Regions from separate parts of the Dorea sp. MB18-49 genome, predicted to be linked through region 2. Evidence: predicted binding sites of a transcription regulator. Region 2 holds the regulator's gene; each other region holds the start of a gene.
What was found. The regulator Rex, encoded in region 2, represses fermentation and respiration genes when NADH is low (regulators of the CRP and FNR family bind a similar motif). The targets are predictions, from matches to a motif close to ATTGTTAANTANTTAACAAT.
Positions count from the first base shown of each region.

Region 1: a site for Rex is predicted at 4,610-4,629, ahead of NCY30_RS03360 (phosphoketolase family protein). Genes of this name have one in related genera too.
Region 3: a site for Rex is predicted at 4,779-4,798, ahead of gap (type I glyceraldehyde-3-phosphate dehydrogenase). Genes of this name have one in related genera too.

Region 1 is NZ_JAMOYX010000005.1:53,743-65,063, forward strand. It holds gene NCY30_RS03340 (ABC transporter permease) at 1-152, opposite strand, end outside; gene NCY30_RS03345 (sugar ABC transporter substrate-binding protein) at 254-1,417, opposite strand; gene NCY30_RS03350 (6-phospho-beta-glucosidase) at 1,820-3,253, opposite strand; gene NCY30_RS15180 (glucose PTS transporter subunit IIA) at 3,320-4,456, opposite strand; gene NCY30_RS03360 (phosphoketolase family protein) at 4,660-7,035, shown strand; gene NCY30_RS03365 (LysR family transcriptional regulator) at 7,171-8,070, opposite strand; gene NCY30_RS03370 (carbohydrate ABC transporter permease) at 8,234-9,073, opposite strand; gene NCY30_RS03375 (carbohydrate ABC transporter permease) at 9,073-9,915, opposite strand; gene NCY30_RS03380 (ABC transporter substrate-binding protein) at 10,050-11,321, opposite strand, start outside.
Region 2 is NZ_JAMOYX010000056.1:894-9,033, forward strand. It holds gene NCY30_RS13085 (hypothetical protein) at 1-622, shown strand, start outside; gene NCY30_RS13090 (GntR family transcriptional regulator) at 637-1,290, shown strand; gene NCY30_RS13095 (NADP-dependent isocitrate dehydrogenase) at 1,330-2,529, shown strand; gene abc-f (ribosomal protection-like ABC-F family protein) at 2,642-4,576, opposite strand; gene NCY30_RS13105 (redox-sensing transcriptional repressor Rex) at 4,742-5,383, shown strand; gene NCY30_RS13110 (NAD(P)H-hydrate dehydratase) at 5,485-6,987, shown strand; gene alr (alanine racemase) at 6,990-8,140, shown strand, end outside.
Region 3 is NZ_JAMOYX010000001.1:245,150-256,470, forward strand. It holds gene NCY30_RS15285 (polysaccharide biosynthesis protein) at 1-325, opposite strand, end outside; gene NCY30_RS01285 (RrF2 family transcriptional regulator) at 462-926, shown strand; gene nifS (cysteine desulfurase NifS) at 993-2,189, shown strand; gene nifU (Fe-S cluster assembly scaffold protein NifU) at 2,267-2,710, shown strand; gene mnmA (tRNA 2-thiouridine(34) synthase MnmA) at 2,726-3,811, shown strand; gene NCY30_RS01305 (histidinol-phosphatase HisJ family protein) at 3,859-4,695, shown strand; gene gap (type I glyceraldehyde-3-phosphate dehydrogenase) at 4,846-5,859, shown strand; gene NCY30_RS01315 (phosphoglycerate kinase) at 5,952-7,145, shown strand; gene tpiA (triose-phosphate isomerase) at 7,165-7,914, shown strand; gene gpmI (2,3-bisphosphoglycerate-independent phosphoglycerate mutase) at 8,010-9,548, shown strand; gene NCY30_RS01330 (response regulator transcription factor) at 9,677-10,363, shown strand; gene NCY30_RS01335 (sensor histidine kinase) at 10,360-11,321, shown strand, end outside.

The DNA of each region.
Region 1 (11,321 bases), on a different contig from region 2:
ATCAGACTGGCCTGAAAGTAATTGAGCATATTGGAAAATGAGCCGAAGTTATGTGGTGTCAATATTTTAAAGATTACCCAGGAAACAATCACAAGACCGATCAGGATTACATACCCCATTGTCTTTCCTGAGAGTTTTTTAGTAGTGCCCATATTATCTACCTCTTCTTATTATCTTTTTAAAAGAGAAGGTGGCATCGCCTTTCTTGCGACGTCACCCTCCCCAAATTATTTTCTGTTATCTTGTGTCCGTCTTATTTAGCGGCACGGCTCTCTGCATCAGCGATAGATACGCTTGCTGCAGTAGCTTTCAGCTCTTTCATACTTTCTTTAGACATAGCTACTAATTCATCGTCTGTGTATGGAAGCTGATCTACGAAATATTTCTCGTATGCTGCATAGTCTTCTGCTGATGATACATACAAGTATGGGAATGGAACATCTTCGAATTTACCAGCGAAGTCTTTGTAGTTACCTTTTACTGCATTGTAAACCATCATGAATGCGATCAGTGGGTCACAGAAATGTCCACCGGATTCACCGGCCATTGATCCGTTCTGAAGTCTTTCTCCAAGGTCTGGAAGGAAGTCTGTAGAAACGATATCGATGTCCTGAGTCTTTCCTGCTCGTTCAACTGCTGCGATTGCTCCCTGAAGTGGATCTCCACCACCACCAGCTGGGATCAATGCATCAAGCTTAGGATCTGCTGCCATTAAAGCTTCAGCAGCTTTTGATCCACCTTCTGAAGTTGTACCAGCGTACTGTGGCTCAGAAATTTTTGCTTTGTCGTCTGGGTTTTCTTTGTTCCATTTTTCAACTCCGGCTTTGTAACCTTCCCATCTTCCGAGCCAAGTAGCATCTCCCTGCTCCCAGCCGATCAGACCGATGTTACGATCACCTTTGTCAAGAAGAATCTTAACAAGTTCTGCACCGTTTTCAGGTTCATCTTCATGAACTGCTCCGATGTAGTAAGCGGAATCTTTTGCTGCTTTGTAGATATCTGCACTGTCTTTTTTGCTGATTACACGGAAGAACTGTGCAAGATATACTTTATTATCATTACATGTCTTGATTGCTGATGTCATCTCTGTATCAGATGAGTTACAGATGATGATTCCCTGGCATCCTGCTGCTGCTAACTGCTCTACAGAAGCTGTAACTTTCTCAGATACATGTCCCTGGTCAACATACTGTACTTCTACATCCAGTGCTTTAGCTGCTGCATCCAGCATCTTCTTACACTGTGATCCAAGAACGTCTGTTGAAGACCAGATAGAAACTCCGATTTTAACCTTTCCTGATTTACTGCTCTTGCTGCTCTTGTCATCAGAACTTCCACCGTTTCCGCATGCAGCAAGTCCAACTACCATTGTTGCTGCCAAAAGAGCTGCTGTTACTTTTTTGAGAACTCTCTTCATAATGTTTCCTCCGTTTTCTGTATTTATTTGATGATTAGATTATATACTTAACTGGTATCGTTTTGCAATAAAATACAACCATTTTTTTCAACAAAGTTGTACTGTCTCATAGCGCTTTTCATGGTGTTTTCATCTGTCAAAACCGTTTTTTGTGCGTTTTGACAGTCTTGGTTTCAATAATTATGAACAAAGAATGAATTTTTTGTGCATTTTTCTTCATTTCTTTCGTACTTTCTTTATAGTACAATACAACTTTTATTTTGTACTCACTTGTATTATTTTTACAAAACAGCAACCTAAGTTGTATTTAATCTTATAAATAGCAAACAGGCTGATATTTTATACATGTTAATATAAAATATCAGCCTGTTTGGGATTCCTGCACTATTAAATTAGAAGCAATTACAGTTCTTCTCCATTTGTCCGAATCACATTCTGATACCAGCCAAAGGATTTCTTCTTATATCTCTTTCCACTTCCGGTTCCGTCATCATTTTTATCAACATAGATGAACCCGTAACGCTTCTTTAATTCACCTGTTGTAAATGATACCAGATCGATACATCCCCATGGAGTATATCCCATCAGATCCACACCATCTATCTCTACTGCTTTCTTCATCTCTGTAATATGTTCTTTCAGATATGCAATACGGTAATCGTCATCACAAGTATGATCTTCTTTCAGGATATCAATTGCTCCGAAGCCATTTTCTACTATAAATAGAGGTACTTCATAACGTTCATATAAAGTAACCAGTGCATAACGCAGCCCCACCGGATCGATCTGCCAGCCCCAGTCACTTGCCTTTACATATGGATTAGCAATTGAATTTGGAGAACTTCCGTCCAGCGATTCTGCTGTATCCTTCTTGACATCCGCTTTTACTGCATTGGTCATATAATAGCTAAATCCCAGGTAGTCACATTTACCTTCTGCCAGAATCTCTTCATCTCCCGGCTCCATCACTGGTTTTGTATCTTCTCTTTCCCATTCTTTCTTTGCAAATGCGGAATAATGACCGCGGATATGTACATCTGAAAAATAATATCTTTCATGCATACACTCTGTTGCGATCATAACATCATCCGGGTTGCAGGAATAAGGATAAAACGGTACGAATGAACACATACATCCGATCTGGAAGTCCGGATTGATCTCATGGCCTTTCTTCACCACCAGTGCACTTGCCACCAGTTCGTGATGTGCTGCCTGATACATGGCTTTCTTCTTATTATCATATTCCGAGAAACGGACTCCTGAATCCGTCCATCCAAAGATGTCTGCCGATGTATTGCTCTGGTTATTGATCTCATTGAATGTCATCCAGTATTTTACCTTATCTTTATAACGTTCCATAACGGTTACTGCATAACGTACAAAGAAATCTATCACCTTACGGTTGATCCATCCGCCATATTCCTTTGCCAGATGATACGGCATCTCAAAGTGGCTTAATGTGATGACCGGTTCGATACCATATTTTAATAATTCATCGAACATATCATCATAAAATTTAAGACCTTCTTCATTCGGCTCAGTTTCGTCACCGTTTGGGAAAATACGCGTCCATGCAATACTTGTCCTGAAACACTTGAATCCCATCTCTGCCATCAGGGCAATGTCCCCTTTGTATTCATGATAGAAATCTACCGCCTCATGGTTCGGATAATACTTTCCTTCTACTACTCCGTCTGTAATCTCACGCATCTTTGTTGCGCTTCCGCCAGTCATAACATCAATGACACTCCGACCTTTTCCGCCTTCGTTCCATCCGCCTTCTAACTGGTTGGCAGCTACCGCACCGCCCCATAAAAATGTATCTGATAATGCCATAATTCTTCCTCCTGCACTTTATGCGGAAATCTTTGAAAAGATTTCCGCACTCTTTTTTCTATATTTTTAAGATAATTCAAGAAGCTTCGTTCCGACAGTTACCTTTCCTTCTGCCTTCGTCTCTACATCATTGAATTCGTCACTGTTTGTAATAATAATCGGTGTAGTCACTTCATATCCGGCTTCTTTGATTCCCGGAATGTCAAATTCCAGAAGAAGCTGTCCTTTTTTCACCTGCTCACCTTCTTCTACATGAATGGTAAAGCATCTTCCATTCAGTTTTACAGTATCCATACCGACATGGATCAGAACTTCTACTCCGTCTGTACTTTCCATTCCAACTGCATGATGGCTGTCTAACAATCCGACAACTTTACCATCAAACGGTGCGTAAACCTTTCCCTCTTCCGGAATGACCGCACATCCTTTTCCCATCATCTCACTTGCGAATACCTCATCGTGTACTTCGCTCAACGGAATGACTGTTCCTGCCAGTGGGCTTTCGATTTCTTTTTCTTCTTTTTCTTCTGCTTTATCCACCGGATCATCGAATCCAACAATCTGAATTGCCACAATCGTGATCACAGAAGCAATCACACATGCCAGTGCTTCACCAATGAACGACATCGGTGCATCTTTACTGATTGCATTGACAATCGTAAGCAGTCCTGGAAGTCCGGCATATGCATAATATGCAGAATGGAAGAAGCTCAGTACAACTGCTCCGATTGCCCCTCCTGCGCATCCGCAGATAAATGGCTTCTTAAGTCTTAATGTTACACCATAGATCGTAGGCTCTGTAATACCGAAGATTCCTGTCACTCCGGCTGAAAGTGCCACACCTTTAAACTCTTTATTTCTTGATTTGATAAATACTCCGAATGCTGCAGCCACCTGTGCGACAACAGCGATCGTCTGGAATGCCTGGAATGTATCACATCCATTCATATCAAAGTTGGCAAGTACGACCGGTGTAATTCCCCAGTGCACGCCAAAGATAACAACTATCTGCCATAATCCACCGATGATTGCTCCCGCAAGTGCCGGTGCGAAAGCTACCAATGCATTGTAGCCATTTGCAATTGCATTTGCTGTAATCGCAGATGCCGGTCCGATTACTATGATTGTGGCCGGAACCATGATCACAAAACAGATCAGTGGTGTCAAAAGCGGCTTGGCTGCATCCGGAAGTTTCTTTTTTATATAGTGAAAGTATACCTTGTTTTTCCTCTTTCTTCAAGAATTGCCTGCCTTCACTTCACATTCTCGTACATTTTCCTCCATCCATACCAAAAACTTATATTTGCAATGCATAATTGCTATTTTACGCATACTTTTCATTGTGTTATTCTACAAATGGTTAAAAAAATAACACAAAAAATTATTTTTAAGAAAGAGGTATGAATATGGAAGACACAAAAACATGTCTTGAGAAACAGCCGTTATCCCAGGAAATGCTTGAAAAGATGAATGCCTACTGGCGTGCTGCCAACTATCTGTCAGCCGGTCAGTTATACCTTCTTGACAATCCATTATTAAAAGAACCACTTACAATGGATCAGATCAAGAAGAAAATCGTTGGGCACTGGGGAACTGTCCCAGGACAGAACTTTATCTATGTACACTGCAACCGTGAGATCAAACGTTATGATCTGGATATGATCTTATTATCAGGTCCTGGACATGGCGGAAACTTCTTAATTGCCAATACATATCTGGAAGGTTCTTACAGCGAAGTATATCCGAACATCAGCCAGGATGAAGAAGGTATGAAGAAGATGTTCAAGCAGTTCTCATTCCCATGTGGAGTTCCGAGTCACTGTGCACCAGAGACACCAGGATCTATCAACGAAGGTGGAGAGCTTGGATACTCTATCGCTCATGCATTCGGTGCTGTATTCGACAACCCGGATCTGATCGCAACAGTTGTTGTCGGTGACGGTGAAGCTGAGACCGGACCGTTAGCTACTTCATGGCAGTCTAACAAGTTCCTGAACCCAGTTACAGACGGTGCTGTACTTCCAATTCTTCATTTAAATGGATATAAGATCAGTAACCCTACTATCTTCTCTCGTATTTCCCACGAGGAAGTTGAGAACTTCTTCAAAGGATGTGGATGGAAACCTTACTTCGTAGAAGGCGACGATCCGATGACAATGCACAAGAAGATGGCAGAAACAATGGATACTGTTATCGAAGAGATCAAAGCAATCCAGAAAAATGCACGTGAGAACAATGATCCAGAGCGTCCGGTATGGCCAATGATCGTTCTGCGTACACCAAAGGGATGGACTGGACCAAAGGTTGTAGACGGTCAGCAGATTGAAGGATCTTTCCGTGCACATCAGGTACCACTTACAATGGAAAGTCCAGAACATCTGGAACTCTTAAAAGAGTGGCTGGAAAGCTATCATCCGGAAGAACTCTTCGACGAAAACGGACGCCTGATCCCAGAACTTGCAGAACTTGCACCTAAGGGAGATGCCCGTCTCGGAGCTAACCCACATGCAAATGGTGGATTATTATTAAAAGACTTAAGACTTCCTGATTTCCGTTCTTATGGAATCGAAGTTGAACCAGGTAAGACAAAGGCTCAGGATATGATCGAACTTGGCGGATATATCCGTGACATCTTCGAATTAAACGAAGAGAACAAGAACTTCCGTATCTTCGGACCTGACGAAAGTATGTCTAACCGTTTATACAAAGTATTTGAAACACAGAACCGTGACTGGAATGCCGGACTTCTTGATACAGACGATTGTCTTGCAAGAAACGGACGTATCATGGATGGTATGTTAAGTGAGCATATGTGTGAAGGATGGCTGGAAGGTTATCTGTTAACAGGACGTCACGGATTCTTCGCAAGTTACGAAGCATTCATCCGTATCGTTGACTCTATGGCAGCTCAGCATGCAAAATGGTTAAAAGTATGTAACCAGCTTTCATGGAGACAGCCAATTGCTTCTCTTAACTTCATCCTGACATCAAATGTATGGCAGCAGGATCACAACGGATTTACACATCAGGACCCAGGATTCCTGGATCACATCGCTAATAAAAAAGCAGATGTTGTCCGCATGTATCTCCCACCGGATGCTAACTGCTTACTCTCTTGCTTCGATCACTGTATCAAGAGCAAGAACTATGTCAACGCTATCGTAGCTTCAAAACACCCAAGCTGCCAGTGGTTATCTATGGAACAGGCTGTTAAGCACTGTACACAGGGTATCGGTATCTGGGATTGGGCAAGTAACGACTGTGGTGAAGAACCAGATGTTGTTATGGCTTGCTGCGGTGACACACCAACTCTTGAAACAATGGCTGCTGTTACAATTCTTCGTGATGAAATGCCAGAACTCAAGATTCGTGTTGTTAACGTTGTTGACCTGTTCAAGATGGAATCAGATCACAAACATCCACACGGATTAAGTGATGCAGAATATGATGCAATCTTTACAAAAGATAAACCGATCATCTTCGCATTCCACGGATATCCGACACTGATCCATGAACTTACATACGAACGTAACAACCACAATATTTCCGTTCATGGATATCAGGAAGAAGGAACGATCACTACACCATTCGATATGCGTGTACAGAACCAGATCGACCGTTTCAACCTGGTAAAAGATGCTATCATGCACTTGCCACAGCTTGGCAACAAGGGATCATTCCTGATCCAGAAGATGAACGACAAGCTGGTTGAGCACAAACAGTACATTGCCGAATACGGACAGGATCTTGAAGAGATCCGTAACTGGGAGTGGCATAAATAAAAAAAGTCCTCTATTGATTAGTTTGTTTTAATATAATAAAAGCCCGGAAGCTTACAATATTTTACTCCAATTCGATACCTTTATCTTTTATCTGATCATTATTGATCATCCGAATTTATGTAAGCTTCCGGGTTTTTACATTTCTTTTTCTTTCAGAAATTTCTGAAATTCTTTTGCCGCGATACTTTGCGGATATTCCACGTCGTAGATCAGTATAATATTACGTTCCGGCAGCTTTTCTTTCACTTTGATCTCAAATACCTGTCCGGACTTAAGTTCCGAATCTGCAAATTCCGCCGGGATGAAACCAAGTCCCAGATTGTGCCTTACCGCCGGAAGTATCATATCCGTCGTTGCAAGCTCCATATCCGGTGTAAATGTCAGACTGTTCTTTTCAAAATATTCATTTAGAAAACGTCTGGTAATCGTCTCTGCAGTCAGACTGATCCACGGATAGGACACCAGTTCCTTAAGTGAAACCTCTTTCCCATCATCCTTTAATTCTCCAAATCTGTTTCCACTGATCAGGATATCATGATATTTTCTCAGAATCTTCATCCGAAGAGGTTTTGCTACCTGAAGGTTCGCCGATACAAATGCAAGGTCTACTTTTCCTTCTTTTACTGCATTCACAGACTCTGTCGTACTGTTATTCAGAATCTTAAACCTCACATTCGGATACAGGCTGTTGAATTCTTCCATTGCCTGAAAAAGATAACAGTGAAGTGCCGTCTCCGTAGCGCTGATATAGATCGTTCCGTTCTCCAGCGAGATCAGATTACTCAGATCATTCTCTCCTTTGAAAAACTGGGCACATCCTGCCGCTACATATCCATAAAATGTCCGGCCTTCCGGAGTTAGCTGCATTCCGGTCTTACTCCTCGTAAATAAGCGGCAGCCAAGTTCATTTTCCAGTTTGTGTATGGTACGCGTGACTGCCGGCTGGCTGGTCTTCAGTACCGTTGCCGCCTTGGTAAGATTTTCATATTTTGCTACATAATAAAATATTTTGTAATATTCAAAATTTGAATTCATAATAAAAACTACTCCTCTTCATCTCTCACTATATTTTAAAAAATAAGTGAAAAATGTCAAGTGATATCTTCATTCTCCACCGCTGTCAACTTTTCTTATATACTTTTACATATTCCAAAAGAGATCTGACATATCCAAATGCCAAATCTCTTTTTTGTCCTTATTAACCTTTTACAGCTCCGGCTGCAACACCTTTGATAATATGCTTCTGACAAGCCAGATAGAAGATAACTACCGGAATTACCGCAAGGATCAGCGCTGCCATAACAGCACCCATATCTACACGTCCATAACTTCCCTTCATATACTGGATCGCAATTGAGATTGTCTTATACTTATTCAGATCCAGTACCAGGTATGGAAGCAGGAAGTCGTTCCAGATCCACATCGTCTCCAGAATTCCTACGGAAATGTATGTCGGCTTCATGATCGGAAGTACAACAGAGAAAAAGGTTCGAAGTGGTGTACATCCGTCGATCATTGCCGCTTCTTCAATTTCCAGTGGAATGGATTTTACAAATCCGCAGAACATGAATACTGCAAGACCTGCACCAAATCCGAGGTAAATGATGATGATTCCCCAAGGTGTACGAAGACCGGTACGGTCAGCTACCAGCGATAAGGTGAACATAACCATCTGGAACGGAACAACCATGGAAAATACACAGAGTAAATATAACAGTTTTGTAAACTTACTGTTTACTCTTGTAATATACCATGCACACATAGAAGTACATACAAGGATCACAAGTACGGAACCAACTGTGATAAATACAGTCCAGCCGACTGCACCCAGCAGTTCATATTTGTCAATTGCGGACAGGAAGTTATCGATTCCTACCCATGTCTGCTTTGTCGGAAGTTTGAATGGTTCTTTGTTGATAAATACTTTATTTTTAAATGAGTTGATCAGCACGATCAGGATCGGCATGATATATACAATACCGATGATCGCAAATGCACCTGTTCCAAACCAGCTTAATTTACTTGTTTTTTTCTTCATTACTGCTGTACCTCCTTAGAACGTGTTGCACGTAACTGGATCATACCGATCACAACTACGATTGCAAAGAAGATGACTGCCTTCGCCTGTCCGACTCCTTCCCATCCGGTACGTCCGTAGAACGTATTGAAGATGTTTAACGCCATCATCTCAGACATCTTAGACGGTTCACCGGCTGTCAGGGACAGGTTCTGATCGAATAACTTGAATCCGTTTGTAATTGACAGGAACATACAGATCGTGATCGATGGCATCATCATCGGGATTGTTACCTTGAATAATGTTTGGATCTTATTTGCTCCGTCAATCTCTGCTGCTTCAATGACATCACCAGGAATGGACTGAAGGCCCGCAATATAGATGATCATCATATAACCAATCTGCTGCCAGCTGACCAGAATGATCAGTCCCCAGAAGCCATACCACTCATTCAGAGCAAGTGCGGTACCATATCTGGAAAGAACTCCGTTAAAGATCAGCTGCCAGATATATCCAAGTACGATACCACCGATCAGGTTCGGCATGAAGAAGATCGTACGGAAGACATTTGTTCCATGCATTTCTTTTGTCAGTGCCATTGCAAGTGCAAATGCTATGATGTTAATGATCAGAAGAGATGCAATCGCGAACAGTACGGTATACCAGAATGAATGACGGAATGCCGTATCTTTCAGTGCTTCTATGTAATTTGAAAATCCTACGAATTTCGCGTCTGTTACGGTTGTAAATTTACAAAATGAAAGCCAGATTCCCATAATAAAAGGAACGATAAAGCCAAGAATAAATGCAAAAAACGTTGGAAGCACGAAAATCGGCATATAACGTTTGATGGATTTTTCCATAATAAATTCCTCCTTCCATGCAGAGAATCTCCGCTTCATTTCCCTGCACTTTTTCATAAAAGCGGCGGGTGTTTCTTGCAACCGCCCGCCACTACTCACTTCATATAACTATTTTGATTGTTACATTTTTATTTTTATTTTGCTGCTGCAGCTTCTTTTGCCCATCCGTCAACGAATGCTGTTGTAACTTTTGCCCAGTTTGCATCTGTCGGATCTGCTGCGTAACTTGTCAGTGCAGAACCCACTCCGTTCTTCCACTCTTCTGATGGCATTGTTGAGAAGTTCCAAGATACAGGAGTCTTTCCGTCTTCTGTATATTTGTTTGCTTCGTTAACAAGTACGTTGTCTGATTTCAGGTTCTTCTTAAATGGAATTGTGAATCCCATGTCTTTGCACATTGCCTTTACACCATCATCAGATGTTACACACCAGTTCATGAAATCAAGTGTTGCCTGAATGTCGTCTTCAGATGCTTTAGAGTTTACACACCAGTAGTTCTCTGTACCTGTACAGATTCCCTGATCTTCTTCGCCTTCTACACCGATGTAGATTGGAAGGATTCCAAGATTGTCATCTCCGACGTCTTTGATGTTGTTATATTCCCATGTACCATTCTGGTAGAATACTGCATCACCTGTTACGAAATCTGCTGTTGCATCGTCAGCTGTCTTTGTAGAAAGCTCTGTTGGTTTGCAGGTAGCGTTGTTGATATAGAGATCCCAGATCTGACGGTAGTTATCAAGGTATGTTCCTTTGATAGCATCTGTGTTATCGATTCCTTCATCTTTGTATTCATAGTAGATTGGAAGGTTTGCCAGATGAGTTTTGAATCTCCAGTCAGATGATCCGTCCATACCAGCGGATGTAAATGCTGAGAATCCAAGTTTGTCCTTATTTGCTGTGATATCTTCTACAACTTTCTTGAAGCTGTCAAAGTTAGTGATATCATCAGCTGAGTATCCTGCTTTCTTTAACAGTTCTTTGTTGTAAATGATTCCGTAGCTTTCTATTACGTATGCGATTCCTGACATCTTGTCGCCGTCCATCAGTGCGAAATCATCACTTGTCAGCTGTTTTGCAACATCAGAATCTTTCAGATCGTAGCAGTAATCTTTCCAGCTTGCAAGTCCAACCGGTCCGTTTACCTGGAACAGTGTCGGAGCATTGCTCTTAGCCATCTCAGATTTTAATGTCTTTTCGTATTCTCCGGATGCTGCTGTAAGTACTGTTACATCCACTCCTGTTTCTTTTGTATACTCTTTTGCCAGATCCTGCCACTGCTCATCCTGTTCTGGTTTGAAGTTTAAGTAGTATACTTTTCCTTTTGCGTCTTTCTTGTCTGACTTGCTGTCAGAAGAGCTTCCACATCCTGCAACCATTCCTGTTGCCATGGCTGCTACCAGCAT
Region 2 (8,140 bases):
TGCCGGTGTTCCAAGCGAACTGATCGAATTTCACGGACATAATGATTTCTATAAGGCAGTCAGCAATTCATCGACAGCATGGCTTTATGGTGCGTGCGGTGTGAACTGTTCACTTTTTGGAATCGGAGAGCGTACCGGTAATACACCACTGGAAGCGATGGTGTTCGAATATGCACAGCTTCGTGGCACACTGGATGGGATGGATACAACAGTTATCACAGAGCTTGCAGATTATTATGAGAAAGAGATCGGATATCATATTCCTTCAAGAACACCTTTTGTTGGTAAGAACTTTAATGTAACAAGGGCTGGAATCCATGCAGATGGTTTATTGAAGAATGAAGAGATCTACAACGTATTTGATACCGGAAAATTCCTGAACCGTCCTCCGCTTGTTGCAATATCTAACACATCCGGACTTGCAGGTATTGCACACTGGATCAATACATATTTTAAGCTGCCGGAGGACAAGAAAGTAGATAAGAACTCAGAACTTGTAAGTTCTGTAAAAGAATGGGTAGATAAGCAGTATGAAGAAGGACGAGTAACCGTTCTTACAGACGATGAGTTGATCAGAGTTATCGACGAAAACTGCAAGAGACTTGGTGTGGAATTGATATAGCAGAGGTGTTTTTAATGGAAGAATATCAGGACAGATCCTTACGAGGAAGAGTGTTCCGGCATCTGCGGGAAGATATTCTGAATGGGGTATATAAAAATCATGAAGAATTAAGGGAAGTAACAATCGGTGAAGAACTGGGGGTAAGCAGAACACCGGTAAGAGAAGCCTTAAGACAATTGGAGTTAGAAGGACTGGTTACGATCATTCCGAATAAAGGTGCGTATGTGACAGCCATTACCAGAAAAGATGTGAAAGATATCTATAAGATACGTTCGCAACTGGAAGGGCTGTGTGCCAACTGGGCAACGAAATATATTACGGATGCGCAGATTGAAGAACTGGAAGAAGTGATTCTTCTGTCAGAATTTCATTTGCATAAGAAGGGATCCGGACAGATTGAACAGATGTCAGAAATGGATGGTAAGTTTCATAAGATATTGTATGAGGCATCCAACAGCAGGATCCTGGAACATGTATTAACAGATTTTCACAAGTATGTACAGCTTGCCAGGACGATGTCTATTGAAGCACCGGAGCGTGCCGAGAAATCAATAGAAGAACACAGAGAAATCCTGGAAGCAATCAAGGCAAAAGATGCGGCAAAAGCAGAACAGCTTGCAAATGAACATATATTACACGTGATGGAAAATCTGCATCTGGAAGAATAATAAAAGATGCCGCGAACAGATAGAAAGGAGACAAATACCATGGCAAAAATTAAAATGACAACACCGATTGTAGAGATGGACGGAGACGAGATGACAAGAATTCTCTGGAAGATGATCAAAGAAGATCTTCTGGAGCCATATATTGAACTGAACACAGAATATTATGATCTGGGTCTGGAACATAGAAATGAGACAGATGATCAGGTAACAATCGATGCTGCTAATGCAACCAAGAAATATAAAGTTGCAGTAAAATGTGCAACAATCACACCGAATGCGGCACGTATGAAAGAGTATGATCTGAAAGAAATGTGGAAGAGTCCGAACGGAACGATCCGTGCAATACTTGACGGAACTGTATTTCGTGCACCGATTGTTGTAAAAGGCATTGAGCCATGTGTAAAAAACTGGAAAAAACCAATCACTATTGCAAGACATGCATATGGAGATGTATATAAAAATACAGAGATGAAGATTCCTGGACCTGGAAAAGTAGAACTGGTATACACGGCAGAAGACGGCACAGAGACCAGAGAACTGGTACACAACTATGCAGGACCGGGTGTTGCACAGGGAATGCATAACTTATGCGGATCTATTGAAAGCTTTGCGAGAAGCTGCTTTAATTATGCATTGGATACAAAGCAGGATCTGTGGTTCGCAACAAAAGATACGATCTCTAAGAAGTATGACCATACATTCAAAGATATTTTCCAGGAAATCTTTGACAAAGATTATGCCGAGAAGTTCAAAGAAGCCGGAATTACATATTTCTATACTTTGATCGATGATGCGGTTGCAAGAGTTATGAAATCAGAAGGCGGATATATCTGGGCATGTAAGAACTATGACGGAGATGTAATGAGTGATATGGTTTCTTCCGCATTTGGTTCTCTTGCAATGATGACATCTGTTCTGGTATCACCGGATGGAAATTATGAATATGAGGCAGCTCATGGAACTGTACAACGTCATTATTACAAGCATCTGAAAGAGGAAGAGACTTCTACAAACTCTGTAGCTACAATTTTTGCATGGACAGGTGCTCTTAGAAAACGTGGTGAGATGGATGGAAATGCCGAATTGGCAGCATTCGCAGATAAGCTTGAAAAAGCAACCATTGATACCATTGAAGAAGGTAAGATGACGAAAGATCTGGCATTGATCACGACACTGGAAAATCCAACCGTATTGAACAGCGAAGGATTTATTAAGGCAATTGCTGAAAAATTAAAATAGATAATATATATCTACAGGACCTGCCACCGGCAGCTCCTTACGAATGCATGGCAATATAAAAGCCCGCCCCAGAAGCTTTCTGGAGCGGGCTAAAAAGTTGCAAATCAGGCGTTTAAGCGTCTTCCGCTAATTCCTCCCATTTCATGTATAATTCTTCTAATTCTTCCGCTATTGCGGCTTTTTCTTTTGCGAGTTCCTGGCATTTTACAGAGTTGGTGAAAATCTCTTCCTGAACCATCAGGGCATCGATCTCACCGTCACGGCCTTCCAGTTCGCTGATACGTTCTTCAGTCTTTTTTAGCTCATTCTGACGTTTGCGAAGTCTTGCCTGGGCTTCCTTTTGCTCCTGCCAGCTGAGTTTTGACTCGGATACATTCTTGTCTGTACTGTTATCTGAAACGGATGAAGATGTAGAAGCTACTCCGGCATATGCAGTAGTGAGTTCTTCTTTTTTCTCCAGATAATAGTCATAATTTCCGATATAATTTACAAATGTATGATTGACAAGATCCAGAATCCGTGATGCAGTCTGATTGATGAAATAACGGTCATGAGAGACATAAAGTACAGTGCCGGTATAATCATTCAAAGCATTCTCAAGGATTTCTTTGGATGCGATGTCCAAGTGGTTGGTCGGCTCGTCGAGGATCAGGAAATTCGCTTCAGAGAGCATCAGTTTTGCGAGAGATACACGTCCGCGTTCCCCACCGCTCAAAGAACTGATCTGTTTGAAGACATCATCACCGGTAAAAAGAAATGCTGCAAGCACATTCCGGATTTCCGTATTCGTAAGAGTCGGATAATCATCGGAAATCTCGTCAAAAATTGTTTTCTCCATATGAAGGACATGATGTTCCTGATCGTAGTAGCCAATCTTAACATTGGAGCCAAGTGTATAAGTACCGGAATCAGCAGATACCACTCGGTTTAAGATCTTAAGAAGCGTAGTCTTTCCTGTTCCGTTATCACCGATTACTGCGACATGTTCACCACGTTTGATCTCGAGATTAACGTCTGTAAAAAGTTCCTGTCCGGGGAAAGATTTGCTTAAATGTTCAATAGTCAGAACATCATTGCCACTTACACAGGATGGTTCCAGTTTCAGATGTATATCTGTATTAACTTCTATCGGTTTTTCGATGGTCTGCATTTTTTCCAACATCTTTTCGCGGCTTTCGGCACGTTTGATGGATTTTTCGCGGTTGAAAGAACGAAGCTTTTCGATAACCGCTTCCTGATGCTTGATTTCCTGCTGCTGGTTAAGATATTCCTTCAGGCGTATGTCGCGAAGCTGCTGCTTCTTTGCTGCATAGTCGCTGTAATTTCCCATATAAGTACGAAGTTCTCCAAGCTCGATTTCAAGAACTTTCGTGACAACTTTGTTCAAAAAATAACGGTCATGAGACACGATCAGCACAGCTCCCTGATAGTTTAGAAGATAGGTTTCAAGCCATGCAATTGAATTCAGATCTAGATGGTTGGTTGGCTCATCAAGAAGCAAAATGTCTGGTTTCGTTAACAGAAGCTTGCCGAGAGATACACGGGTTTTCTGTCCTCCGGAGAGAGTGTCGACGGGTTTGGTGAAATCATTTTCCGTAAATCCAAGTCCCTTTAACACACCGGTGATCTCACTTTTGCAAGAATAGCCGTTCTCACGTTCGAAAGTGGCCGTAAGGCGGTTGTAAGTTTCCAGACGGTCGTTCAGGGCGTCACCGGAGAGATGCTTAAGTTCCATCTCGATCTCGCGGATACGGCGCTCCATAGCGATTATATCGGCCTTTGCGGTGCGGACTTCTTCATAGATCGTATTACCGCTTTGCATCTCTTGATGCTGGGCAAGATAGCCAAGTGTCTTACCTTTTGTCAGGATGACGTTGCCGTCATCCGGGGCTAATTCGCCTACAATCATTTTGAGCAGAGTGGACTTACCGGCACCGTTCGGTCCGACAAGAGCTGCTTTTTCGTGATCTTCTATATGGAAGGATCCATCTCTGACGATGAGGTGTTCACCGAAAGATTTCTGGATCCCGTGACATGCTAATATCATATATTTCCTCCTGAGTTATGGATAATTGATACGTTGGTATTCTCAAAATGCATTTACACATGCTACTTTATTATAACGGAAATTGCATAAAATTCAACAATAGTTTGACAATAATCTTTCAATTTTATATAATTATTTCAGACTATGATTGGAAGGGTGAAAACATTGGAAGAAAGAGAGATTTCTCGTGCGGTCATAAGAAGATTGCCGAGGTATTACAGATATTTGGGCGAACTGTTGGAAAATGGTGTAGAGCGGATTTCTTCGAACGATCTGAGTAAGCGGATGAAAGTAACAGCATCCCAGATCCGTCAGGATCTTAATAATTTCGGAGGATTCGGACAGCAGGGATACGGTTATAACGTTAAGTATTTATACACAGAGATTGGAAAGATATTAGGATTGGAAGAAGACCACAATATTATTATCATTGGTGCAGGTAATCTTGGGCAGGCACTGGCTAATTATGCAGCCTTCGAGAACCGTGGATTCATTCTGAAAGGAATCTTTGATGTGAATCCAAGACTTCAGGGAGTATCCATCCGTGGAGTTCCGATCCGTATGATGGATGATCTGAAAACGTTTGTTCAGAATAATGAGATTGATATTGCAGTTCTGACGATTCCGAAAGAGAAAGCAATTGAAGTTGCGAATATGCTGGTTGAGAACGGAGTACGTGCGATCTGGAACTTTGCACATACAGATTTGAACCTTCCGGATAATGTTGTTGTTGAGAATGTGCATCTGTCAGAAAGTCTGATGCAGTTGTCATACAATATCAGTCGTTACAAAGAGGACCATAAATAAACTATAATACAAGAAAGCGTGTAGGAGTAGTCTGGAATACGGACATATTTTTACACGTTCTTTTGTTGCAGAGATATATCTGATGGGAGATGAATAAATATATGAAACTTCTGGTTAATGCTGCACAGATGAAGGCTGCCGATCAGTACGCGATTCAGGAACTGGGCATTGCATCACTGGAATTAATGGAGCGTGCAGCAAATGCCTGTGTACAGACGATGCAAAGTGAGAATCTGGATCTTTCTTCTGTCTGTGTGGTATGTGGATCAGGGAATAATGGCGGAGATGGATTTGCCATCGCCAGGATCTTGAAGAATATGGGGTGTTCTGTGGATACTTATCTGGTCGGCAATCCAGAGCATTGTACACCGGAGACACGGGAACAGATAAGACGTCTTAAAGAATGTGGTGGTAAGATCACAGAAGATATCCCGCAGGATAACAGCTACAGCATAGTGATAGATGCCGTGTTCGGAGTCGGACTGAGCCGTAAGATTGAAGGTACATATCGTCAGGTGATTGAACGTATGAATCAGATGCAGGGTACAAAATTTGCAGTAGATATCCCATCAGGACTTTCAGCCTCTACGGGATGTGTGCTTGGTTGTGCATTCCACGCAGATGATACAGTGACATTCGAGGTGAAAAAGATCGGCCTTGAACTGGCGCAGGGCAGAGCATATGCAGGAAGAGTAACAGTAGCAGAGATTGGCATTTCGCATGAGCCGTTATTACAGGATGCAGATGTGATTCATTCTTTTGGAAGAGAAGAATATCGTAGAATGCTTCCGGAAAGACCGGAAGATTCTAATAAGGGAAGTTATGGAAGGCTTCTTGTGATCGCTGGAAGTAAGGGTATGGCAGGTGCAGCATATCTGAATGCCCATGCGGCTTATATGACAGGAGCCGGGCTTGTCAGAATCTATACACCAAAGGACAACCGCGAGATATTGCAGACACTTCTGCCGGAAGCAATCATAACGGCTTATGATGAATTTAATAAAGAAGAAGTACTAAAGCTTCTTAAGTGGGCAGACGGTGTGTGTATTGGTTCCGGCATTGGAAGAAGTACAACATCGGAGAAGTTATTGCGGACGGTTATAGAGTACGTGGATGTTCCATGCCTGATTGATGCAGACGGGTTAAATCTTCTGTCAGATAACAAAGATCTTCTTGATCGGCTGGCAGACCGGAAGTTCATATTTACGCCGCATATGAAAGAGATGTCTAGACTTACAGGCATCCCTGTGGAAGATCTTAGAGAAGACCGGATACAGATCCTGAAGAAATTCGCTGACGGATATCAGGTAACCTGTGTATTAAAAGATTCCAGAACACTGATCGCAGATAAGGCAAATGAAATCTGCCTGAATCTTACCGGGAACAGTGCGATGGCAAAAGCCGGTTCGGGAGATGTGCTGGCCGGTGTGATCGCAGGCTTTATGGTGCAGGAAAAAGATACGAAAAAAGCAGCCAGATTAGGTACATATGTACATGGTTTGGCCGGTGACCTTGCAAAATTTGAAAAAGGCGTATATAGTGTAATGGCAAGAGATCTGATAGAATATATCAGTAAAGCATTAATGAAACTGGAGGATGAATAGCAGTGAAACATTATACAAGAGTTTTAGCCAGAGTCGATTTAGATGCGGTTGAATATAATATAGAGATGATGAAGAAAAATATTCAGAAAGATACACAGATGATGGCAGTCATCAAGATGGATGGTTATGGACATGGTGCCGTTCAGATTGCAAAGCTTCTGGAACCCAAGGATTATATCTGGGGTTATGCAGTAGCTACGCTGGATGAAGCTATTTTATTAAAAGATGCATGTTTGAAGAAACCGGTATTGGTTCTTGGATGCATTTTCCCGGATCAGTGGGATACGATGATCCGCAATGAAGTACGTATGACTGTCTATAGTTATGAGATGGCAAAAGAAGTGTCAGAGCTTGCAGAAGCCATGGGCTGTAAAGTCTATGTACATATTAAGCTTGACACTGGAATGGCAAGACTGGGATTCCAGATTACAGAGGAGAATGCCGAAGAAATCGCAAAGATCAGTAAACTGCCGAACCTGGTAATGGAAGGAATGTTTACACATTTTTCCAAGTCTGATGAAGCAGATAAGACATTTACCAATGAGCAGCTTGATAAATATCTCTGGATGAAAGAAGAACTGAAAAAAAGAGGTGTTACGTTCCAGTATTATCATTGCTCCAACAGCGCAGGTATCATTGATCTGAAAGAAGCGAATATGGATATTGTACGTGCGGGTATCACTACATATGGCATGTATCCGTCAGATGAAGTAGAGAAAGAACGGGTTCCGTTAAAACCGGCAATGGAACTTATCAGTCATGTTGCCCATGTAAAATGGCTGACAGAAGGAAAGCCTGTAAGCTATGGCGGAACGTATGTTACAACCCGTCCGACAAAAGTGGCTACGATTCCGGTCGGTTATGGAGACGGATATCCAAGAAGTCTGTCTAATAAAGGATATGTGCTGATCCATGGGCAGAAAGCACCGATCATCGGACGTGTATGTATGGATCAGTTCATGGTTGATGTGACAGCTATCGAGGACGTGGAATTCGGAGATAAAGTTGTAATATTCGGACGTGACGGAAAGGAGTTCCTGTCAGTTGATACGCTGGGAGAACTTTCCGGAAGATTTAATTATGAATTCGTGTGTGTATTGAACAAACGTATTCCAAGAGAATATATCCGCCACGGAGAAGTCGTAGAACAGGT
Region 3 (11,321 bases), on a different contig from region 2:
GTGCATTGTGCTGTAAAAAAATGGTCAGAATACAGGAAAGAACAAATGTAAATATCAGGCCGGTTTTTAATAATTCTTTTGCTTTTTCCGGATGGCCTGCAGCATTTTCCTGTGCAACGCAGCGGGAAAGAGCAAGTTCGGTTCCAGCAGAGGAAAAAGAGATGCCAAGGGCATATACAGGAAATACAAGTTGATAAAGGCCTACATTTTCTTCGCCAAAGGTATGACCCAAAAAAATGCGATAGAAAAATCCCATAAAACGGGTGACAAAACTTGTAATGGTCAAAATAGCTGTTCCACGGATGAGAGCGCGCTTTCCGGACATAATCGGCTCCTTTATATATGAGAATTGTATCTTTATAAGTTATTCAAGAATAGTGCTTGACAGAACTAAAAAGCAGTGATATTCTACAGGAGTAAAAATCCTAGTAAAATACTGGGGATTAAAAAGAGGTGATAAGATGAAACTTTCCACGAAGGGTAGATATGGACTGCGTGCCATGATAGATCTTGCCAGATACAGTGAGAAAGAACCGGTGTCGATCGGAAGCGTGGCCGCAAGACAGGAAATTTCAGAACGCTATCTGGAACAGCTTGTTGCACTTCTGAAAAAGGCAGGGCTGGTGAAAAGTATTCGTGGAGCCTCTGGCGGATATGTACTGGCGAAAAAACCGTCGGAAATCTCTGTCGGAGATATCTTAAGAGCACTGGAGGGAAGTCTGGAGCCGGTCAAATGTGCGGCATTTGATACTACAACAGGAGAAGGCTGCATGGCATCGGACGGATGCGTGACAAAGTATGTATGGCAGAAGATTAATGACAGTATTAATGATACGGTGAATCAGATCATGCTGGATGAGCTGATACAGGAGAGTAAAAGCATTAATCCGGACGGAGAATGTGAAAATCCAAAGTGCAGCCAGTAATCGGCAGACAAAAATTCTGATAAACAAAAACATTACAGAATATACAAAGAAAATGGAGGAGATAAAATGAGTAAATTATTATATCTTGATAATGCAGCAACAACAAAGACAGCACCGGAAGTTGTAGAAGCAATGCTTCCGTATTTTACAGAAAAATTCGGAAATCCATCCAGTGTTTACAGCTTTGCCGCTGCAAACAAAGAAGTGATCAACCAGCAGAGAGATGCAATCGCTGAAATGATCGGTGCAAAATCAAATGAGATCTATTTTACAGGCGGTGGATCTGAATCTGATAACTGGGCTTTAAAATGTACAGCCGAAGCTTATGCGAACAAAGGTAACCATATCATTACAACAAAGATCGAGCATCATGCGATTCTTCATACAGCAGAGTATCTTGAAAAAAGAGGATTTGAGGTAACATACCTTGATGTAGATGAAGACGGAAAAGTAAAACTGGATGACTTAAAGGCAGCGATCCGTCCGACAACTATCCTGATCTCTGTTATGTTTGCAAATAACGAGATCGGTACCATCCAGCCAATCAAGGAAATCGGTGAGATCGCTCATGAACATGGCATTCTGTTCCATACCGATGCAGTACAGGCTTTCGGACAGCTTCCGATCAATGTAGATGAATGCCACATTGATATGTTAAGCGCCAGCGGACACAAGTTCAACGGACCAAAGGGAATCGGAATCATGTATATCCGTACGGGCGTAAAGATCCGTTCGTTTATCCATGGTGGAGCACAGGAGAGAAAGCGTCGTGCAGGTACAGAGAATGTTCCTGGAATCGTAGGAATCGGAACAGCAGCAAAACGTGCAGCAGCCAACATGGAAGAAAGAACAGCAAAAGAAAGAGAAGTCAGAGACTATCTGATCGACAGAGTGCTGAATGAAATTCCATACTGTCGTCTGAACGGACACAGAACAGACCGTCTTCCAAATAATGCAAACTTCAGCTTCCAGTTCGTAGAAGGTGAGTCGCTTCTGATCAAACTTGACATGAAAGGAATCTGTGGATCAAGCGGATCTGCATGCACATCCGGATCATTAGACCCATCACACGTTCTGCTTGCCATCGGTCTGCCTCATGAGATCGCTCACGGATCATTAAGACTGACATTGAACGAAGAAATTGAAAAAGAAGATATCGATTATGTTGTAGATAATCTGAAAGAGATCGTTGCGCACTTAAGAGAAATGTCTCCTCTGTATGAAGACTTCATTAAAAAACAGAAAAAACAGGGCGAGAAATAATTCAGATTGTGTACAGAACACATTCGGACAAAACAGTCAAAACATTTAGATAAAAAGACAAAAGGAGTAATTTAGATATGTATTCAGAAAAAGTAATGGATCATTTTGAACATCCAAGAAATGTAGGAGAAATTGAAAATGCCAGTGGCGTTGGAACCGTAGGAAATGCAAAATGTGGAGATATCATGAGAATTTACCTTGATATCGACGACAATCAGATCATCCGTGATGTAAAATTTAAAACATTCGGATGTGGTGCCGCAGTTGCAACAAGCAGTATGGCAACAGAGATGGTAAAAGGAAAGACAATCCAGGAAGCTATGGAAGTTACGAATAAAGCAGTTATGGAAGCTCTGGATGGACTTCCGCCGGTAAAAGTGCACTGCTCACTGCTTGCAGAGGAAGCAATCCACGCAGCTTTATGGGATTATGCAGAAAAGCATGATATCAAGATTGAAGGACTCAAGAAACCGAAGTCTGATATTCACGAAGGTGAAGAGGCGGAAGAGGAAGAATATTAAGCCGGAGAACTTTATATGGAAAAGAAAAAAGTTGTAGTCGGGATGTCCGGAGGGGTTGACTCCTCCGTGGCAGCCTGGCTTTTAAAAAATCAGGGATATGATGTAATAGGAGTCACGATGCAGATCTGGCAGGATGAAGAAGAAGCCGCGATGGAAGAACATGGCGGCTGTTGTGGACTCAGTGCAGTGGATGATGCCAGAAGAGTGGCAGCAGCGCTGGATATTCCGTATTATGTCATGAATTTTAAAAAAGAATTTAAAGAAAATGTCATTGATTATTTTATCGATGATTATCTGCATGGCAGAACGCCGAACCCGTGTATCGCCTGTAACCGATATGTGAAATGGGAATCATTGTTAAAGCGAAGCCTTGATATTGGTGCGGAGTATATAGCAACGGGACATTATGCCAGGGTAGAGAAGCTGTCGAATGGAAGATATGCAATCCGTAATTCTGCGACTGCGGCAAAAGATCAGACATATGCACTTTATAACCTTACACAGGATCAGCTTTCGAAGACACTGATGCCGGTTGGAGAATATACAAAAGATCAGATCCGTGCAATGGCAGATGAAATAGGCCTTCTTGTTGCACATAAGCCGGACAGTCAGGATATCTGTTTTGTGTCAGATGGAGATTATGCGTCTTATATCGAAGAAAATTCAGATGCAAAGATTACGCCGGGTAATTTCGTGCTTTCGGATGGAACGGTTGTCGGAAAACATAAAGGAATCATTCATTATACGGTGGGACAGAGAAAAGGTCTGGGATTGTCTCTCGGACATCCGGTGTTCGTATTGGAGATCCGCCCGGAAACCAATGAAGTTGTAGTGGGATCAAATGAGGAATCTATGTCCCGTTATGTGCGCGCAGATCAGGTGAATTTCATGACGGTAGAAGATCTGACAGAGCCGAAAAGAGTGTGGGCGAAGATTCGTTATAATCACAGAGGTGCATGGTGTACCGTTGAAAAGACGGGAGAAGATGAGATCCTCTGTACATTTGAAGAGCCGCAGAGAGCGATCACACCGGGACAGGCTGTCGTATTATATGACGGAGAATATGTACTTGGCGGCGGAACGATCATTGCGGATAAGTAGGAAACATAAAGAATATTGATAAAATACAAAATAAAGAGGAATAAGTTATGATACAGGCGGATATGCATATGCACACATGGTTTTCAACGGATTCCGAAGCCTGTCCACGCGATATGGCGGATGAGGCAGTCAGAAAAGGGTTGAAAACCATTTGCTTTACGGATCATTTTGACAAGGATGATCTGGAATGGGGAGAAGAAGGTATCTTTGATGTGGATGCTTATTTTGTGGAAATGCAGAAACTTCAGGAAGAATATGCAGGAAAACTGAATATCAGGATTGGAATAGAACTGGGACTTAGGACATATCTGAAAGATTATTATGAAGAACTGACGAAGAAATATCCGTTTGATTTCGTGATTGGATCGGTTCACAATGTTCCGTATAAGAAAGATGCGGAAGGGAACATATTATATACTGATCCTGCGGCAGAAAAGCTTTTTACAGACCGTACTGACAAAGAGGCGTACCGTCTGATGATGGAGACAACGCTGGAAAATGTGAGAACTTCGGACTGCTTTCAGACACTTGGTCATCTGGATTATGTTGTAAGATATGGAAAATCAAGGGAAAAAGAATATTCGTATACAGATTATGCGGATATTATAGACGAGATTTTGAAACTATTGATTGAGAAGGAAAAGGGTCTGGAAGTGAATTCGGCCGGATTGAAGTATGGACTTCCGTTCGCACATCCACATCCGGATGTATTGAAGCGTTATCGTGAGCTTGGCGGTGAGATCATTACGATTGGAGCCGATGCACATAAACCTGAGCATATTGCGTATGATTTTGCAAAGGCAGAAGAAATTTTGAAGTCCTGTGGCTTTAAATATTATACAGAATTTTTTGAACAAAAGCCTGTTTTTAAGCAACTTATATAAAAATAGGAAAACCTCTTGAAATTTTGTATCAGATAAAGTACAATTATTAGCAGTTGAGAGGTCTTGATAGAGCTTCTAAAGGGCTTGAGAAAGATTTCACAATGTAGACTGCATAAGTAGTTAATAAACAAACTTTAGGAGGAATTAATCATGGCAGTAAAAGTAGCGATTAATGGATTTGGACGTATTGGACGTCTTGCATTCAGACAGATGTTCGGAGCAGAAGGATATGAAGTTGTAGCAATCAACGACTTAACATCTCCTAAGATGCTTGCACACCTGTTAAAATATGATTCTTCACAGGGAAAATACGCTTTAGCTGATACTGTAAAAGCAACAGATGATTCTATCATCGTTGATGGAAAAGAAATCAAAATCTATGCTAAAGCTAACGCTGAAGAACTTCCTTGGGGAGAGATTGGTGTAGACGTAGTTCTGGAGTGTACAGGATTCTATACATCTAAAGAAAAAGCATCTGCTCATATCAAAGCAGGAGCAAGAAAAGTTGTTATTTCCGCACCAGCTGGAAACGACCTGCCAACTATCGTATATAACGTAAACCACGAAACACTGAAACCAGAAGATACAGTAATTTCTGCAGCTTCTTGTACAACAAACTGCCTGGCTCCAATGGCAAAAGCTCTTAACGATCTTGCACCAATCGAGTCTGGTATCATGTGCACAATTCACGCTTACACAGGAGATCAGATGACTCTTGACGGACCACAGAGAAAAGGTGACCTCAGAAGATCTCGTGCAGCTGCAGTTAACATCGTACCTAACAGCACAGGTGCTGCAAAAGCAATCGGACTTGTTATCCCAGAACTGAACGGAAAGTTAATCGGATCTGCTCAGCGTGTACCAACACCTACAGGATCTACAACAATCCTTACAGCAGTTGTAAAAGGACATGTAACAGTTGATGAAATCAACGCAGCTATGAAAGCAGCTTCTACAGAGTCCTTCGGATACAACACAGATGAAATCGTATCTAGCGATATCGTTGGAATGAGATATGGTTCATTATTCGATGCTACTCAGACAATGGTACTTCCACTGGAAAACGGAACTACAGAAGTTCAGGTTGTTTCTTGGTATGACAATGAGAACTCATACACAAGCCAGATGGTAAGAACAATCAAATACTTCTCTGAATTAGCATAATTTAGAGCATGAATTAAGACTCACAAAGGGTCCGGTCTTATTGGGCCGGACCCTTTTTGCAGTTATAAAATATATAACCAGGAGGCAGTACTATGCTTAATAAAAAATCTGTAGATGACATTAACGTAAAAGGGAAAAAAGTACTTGTAAGATGTGACTTCAACGTTCCGCTTATCGATGGAAAGATTACAGACGAGAATCGTCTTGTTGCAGCACTTCCTACAATCAAAAAATTAATCGCTGATGGCGGAAAGGTTATCCTTTGCTCTCATCTTGGAAAGCCAAAGGGACAGCCGGTTCCAGAATTATCTCTTGCTCCTGTAGCAGTTCGCCTTTCAGAACTCCTTGGACAGGAAGTAAAATTTGCAGCTGATCCGGAAGTTGTTGGACCAAATGCGAAAGCAGCAGTAGCTGAGATGAAAGATGGAGATGTTATCCTCCTTGAAAACACACGTTACAGAGCAGAAGAGACAAAGAATGAAGATGCATTCAGTAAAGATCTCGCTTCTCTTTGCGACGTATTTGTTAACGATGCATTCGGAACAGCACACCGTGCACACTGCTCTAACGTAGGAGTTACAAAATACGTAGATACAGCAGTTGTTGGATACCTTATGCAGAAAGAAATTGATTTCCTTGGAAATGCAGTCAACAATCCGGAAAGACCATTCGTAGCAATCCTTGGCGGAGCAAAAGTTTCAAGCAAGATTTCTGTAATTGAGAACCTTCTTGACAAAGTAGATACTCTGATCATCGGTGGAGGAATGGCATATACATTTGCAAAAGCACAGGGCGGAACAGTCGGAAAATCCCTTCTGGAAGAAGATTACTGCCAGTATGCACTTGACATGATCGAAAAAGCAAAAGCCAAAGGTGTAAAACTTCTTCTTCCTGTAGATAACGTTGTCGGAGATGATTTCTCTAATGATGCAAATACTCAGGTAGTAAAAGCTGGAGAGATCCCAGAAGGATGGGAAGGACTCGACATCGGACCAGAGACAGCTAAGATCTTCAGCGATGCAGTAAAAGATGCTAAGACAGTTGTATGGAACGGACCAATGGGATGCTTCGAGATGCCTAAATTTGCAAAAGGAACAGAAACGGTTGCAAAAGCACTTGCAGACACAGACGCTGTAACAATCATCGGCGGAGGAGATTCTGCAGCAGCAGTTAACCAGCTGGGATATGGAGATAAGATGACACACATTTCAACAGGTGGTGGAGCTTCTCTTGAATTCCTTGAAGGAAAAGAACTCCCGGGTGTAGCAGCAGCTAACGATAAATAGAATAAGGAGATTTGGAAAGATGGCAAGAAAGAAAATCGTAGCCGGAAACTGGAAAATGAACAAAACTCCAAGTGAAGCAGTAGCTTTAGTTGAAGAATTAAAACCATTAGTAGCTAATGAAGATGTAGACGTAGTATTCTGCGTACCTGCAATCGACATTATCCCTGTAGCAGAGGCTGTAAAGGGAACAAATATCCAGGTTGGTGCTGAGAATATGTATTTTGAAGAAAGCGGAGCATATACAGGAGAAATCTCTCCGGCTATGCTTACAGATGCAGGAGTAAAATACGTTGTTCTTGGACACTCTGAAAGAAGAGAATACTTTGCAGAGACAAACGAGACAGTAAATAAGAAAATGCTGAAAGCTTTCGAGCATGGTATTACACCAATCATGTGCTGTGGAGAGACTCTGGAGCAGAGAGAACAGGGTGTAACAATGGACTTCATCCGTCAGCAGGTTAAAGTTGGATTCCAGAATGTAACAGCTGATCAGGCTAAGACAGCAGTGATCGCTTACGAGCCAATCTGGGCTATCGGAACAGGTAAGACAGCTACTACAGAGCAGGCTGAAGAAGTTTGCGCTGGTATTCGTGCATGCATCGCTGAAGTATATGATGAAGCTACAGCAGAAGCTATCCGTATCCAGTACGGCGGATCTGTAAACGCTGGAAATGCAGCAGAGTTATTCGCTCAGGCTGATATCGACGGCGGACTTGTAGGTGGAGCATCTCTGAAAGCTGATTTCGGAAAGATCGTAAACTACAAATAAGATTTAGAAAATCAGCCGCAGGAGGCTTTCGTTTGACTGCTTCCTGCGGTTTTATGCTGTAAAAGTGATATTTAAGACGAAAGGTGATATTAAAAATGAGTAAGAAACCAACAGTACTTATGATCTTAGACGGTTATGGACTGAATGAAAAGACAGAAGGTAATGCAATTGCTATGGCAAAAACACCTGTTATGGATAAACTGATGTCAGAATATCCATGTGTAAAAGGAAATGCCAGCGGACTTGCAGTAGGACTTCCGGACGGACAGATGGGTAACTCAGAAGTTGGCCATATGAATATGGGTGCCGGACGTATCATTTATCAGGAACTGACAAAGATCACAAAGGCAATTGAAGATGGTGTATTCTTTGAGAATAAAGCACTTCTGGCTGCATGTGAGAATGCCAAGAAGAATGATTCTGCACTGCACCTGATGGGGCTGGTATCTGACGGTGGTGTTCACAGCCACATCGGACATATTTTCGGCCTTCTGGAACTGGCTAAGAGACAGGGACTTGAGAAAGTATACGTTCACTGCTTCCTTGACGGTCGTGATACACCACCGGCTTCAGGAAAAGAGTATGTAGAGCAGTTAGAAGCTAAGATGAAAGAAATCGGCGTAGGAGAGGTTGCAAGTGTTTCCGGACGTTATTATGCAATGGACCGTGATAACCGCTGGGATCGTGTAGAAAAGGCCTACAAGGCACTTTCAGCAGGCGAAGGCGAGACAGCTGCTTCTGCTACAGAGGGAATCCAGGCTTCTTATGATGCAGATGTAACGGATGAGTTCGTTGTACCATTTGTAGTAACAAAGGACGGCGCACCGGTTGCAACGATCAAAGAAAATGATTCGGTAGTATTCTTCAACTTCCGTCCGGACAGAGCAAGAGAGCTTACAAGAACCTTCTGTGACGACAACTTTGACGGATTTGAAAGAGGAAACAGAATCACGACAACATTTGTATGCTTTACAGAATATGACGCTACAATCGAGAATAAAAAGGTTGCATTCGTAAAAGAAGAGATCACCAATACATTTGGTGAATTCCTCGCAAAGAATGGCAAAAAACAGGCGCGTATCGCTGAGACAGAGAAGTATGCACATGTAACATTCTTCTTTAACGGCGGTGTAGAGGAACCGAATGAAGGGGAAGACAGAATCCTTGTAAAATCTCCTAAGGTTGCTACTTATGATCTGAAACCGGAGATGAGCGCATATGAAGTATGTGACAAACTGGTTGCAGCAATCAAATCAGACGAATATGATGTGATCGTGATCAACTTTGCGAACCCTGATATGGTAGGCCATACAGGTGTAATCGAAGCTGCTGTAAAGGCGATTGAAGCAGTTGACGAGTGTGTAGGAATGGCTTACGAAGCATTAAAAGAAGCTGACGGACAGATGTTCATCTGTGCGGATCACGGTAATGCAGAGTACATGATCGATGAAGAGACAAAAGAGCCATTTACAGCACATACAACCAATCCTGTACCATTCATCCTTGTAAATGCAGATCCTGCATACAAGTTGAAAGAAGACGGATGCCTGGCAGATATTGCACCTACACTGATCGAACTGATGGGTATGGAACAGCCGGCTGAGATGACTGGAACATCACTTCTTGTGAAATAATACAAACATATTCAACGTATGTTATATACTATAATGAACAGATTGTGGAAAATGTAAAAGCGTATTTTCTACAATCTGTTCTGTATTTATCAGTATAATTATAAAAGGAACATCATGAGGAGAACGACATGAAGATTGTTATTGTAGAAGATGATCCGGGTATCCGAAAGGAATTAAAACAGCTCCTGGAAAATGCTTTTTATGAAGCAGAGATAATCGAAGAATTTAAAGATACGGCAGAGCAGATATGCAGCATGATACCGGCACCGGATCTGGTACTCCTGGATTGGAATCTTCCGGGGGAAAGCGGCTTTGACATCTGTACGAAGCTGAAAGAACATTCAGATATTCCAATCATATTTCTGACCAGCCGGACAGATTCCATGGATGAACTGACCGGAATCTTGAAAGGGGCAGATGATTATATCACGAAACCGTTCAATCCACCGATTCTGCTGGCAAGAATAGGCGTAGTACTAAAAAGAACTACTGATAAAAATGCAGAGAAATCAAGGGGTAATGCCTTGAACATGGAATATAAAGGTGTAATCCTAAATGTTGTGGGAGGCTGCATAGAGCATGAAGGAAAAAAGACGGATCTTACGAAAAATGAGTTGAAGATCCTGCATCTTCTATATCAGAAAAAGGGTGAGATTGTTCCGAGACTGGATATGATCGAATACCTGTGGGACAATGAAGTCTTCATAGATGACAATACATTAAGTGTGAATGTTACAAGACTCAGAGGAAAACTGGCTGACATCGGAGTGACGGATTTCATTGAGACAAAACGGGGAATGGGGTACCGCATATGAGATTTTCGGAATATATAAAAGATAAGATTCTAATATGTCTGCTGCACCTCCTGTGTATGATATTACTGATGGGGTTCTTCTATATTACAGGGTATAACAGAAACGCAGCTGCACTGATTCTCATTTTCTGGTGGATCATCCTTGGGATATGGATTGTGACAGGATATTATCGCAGGAAGAAATATTTTGACAGGGCAGAACATATTCTGGAAAATGTAGATCAGAGATATCTGCTTGGAGAATTGCTGCCAGCTTCACCATATCTGGAAGATCGGATCTACCGGGAGTTGATCAGACGATCGAATAAATCTGTGATCGAACGGATCCGTATGCTTGAAGATGAACAGAATGATTATCGGGATTATATCGAAAGCTGGGTGCATGAGATCAAAGCACCGATTACCAGTATCCAGCTTGTGTGTGAGAATCATAAAGACGAAGTGACCAGACAGATCAGTCTTGAGAATCAACGGATTGAAAATGACGTAGATATGGTTCTGTATTATGCCAGAATGGAAAAGGTATACAAAGACTATATGATTGAAGAGACAGACCTTGGGAAGGCGGCTTCTGAAATTTTGATAAAAAATAAGTATTATCTAATTAGTAACGGAGTGCGCGGGGAAGTGGAGTGCCCTGATCTTGCGTATACCGATAAAAAGTGGATCCTTTTTATACTGAACCAGCTTATGCTGAACAGTGTGAAATATAAAAGTGAGAATCCAAAGGTCCATCCGTATATTCATATTTACACGGAAAGGTACGGTCATGGTGTCCGGCTGATCGTAGAAGATAACGGAACCGGAATACGGGAAGAAGAGATGTCCAGAATCTTTGAAAAAGGTTTTACCGGTTCCAATGGAAGAAATGGTAAGAAATCTACGGGGATGGGTCTTTATCTGTGCAGACGGCTGTGTGAAAAGCTTGGAATTGCCATCGAGGCGGAATCTGTCCGTGG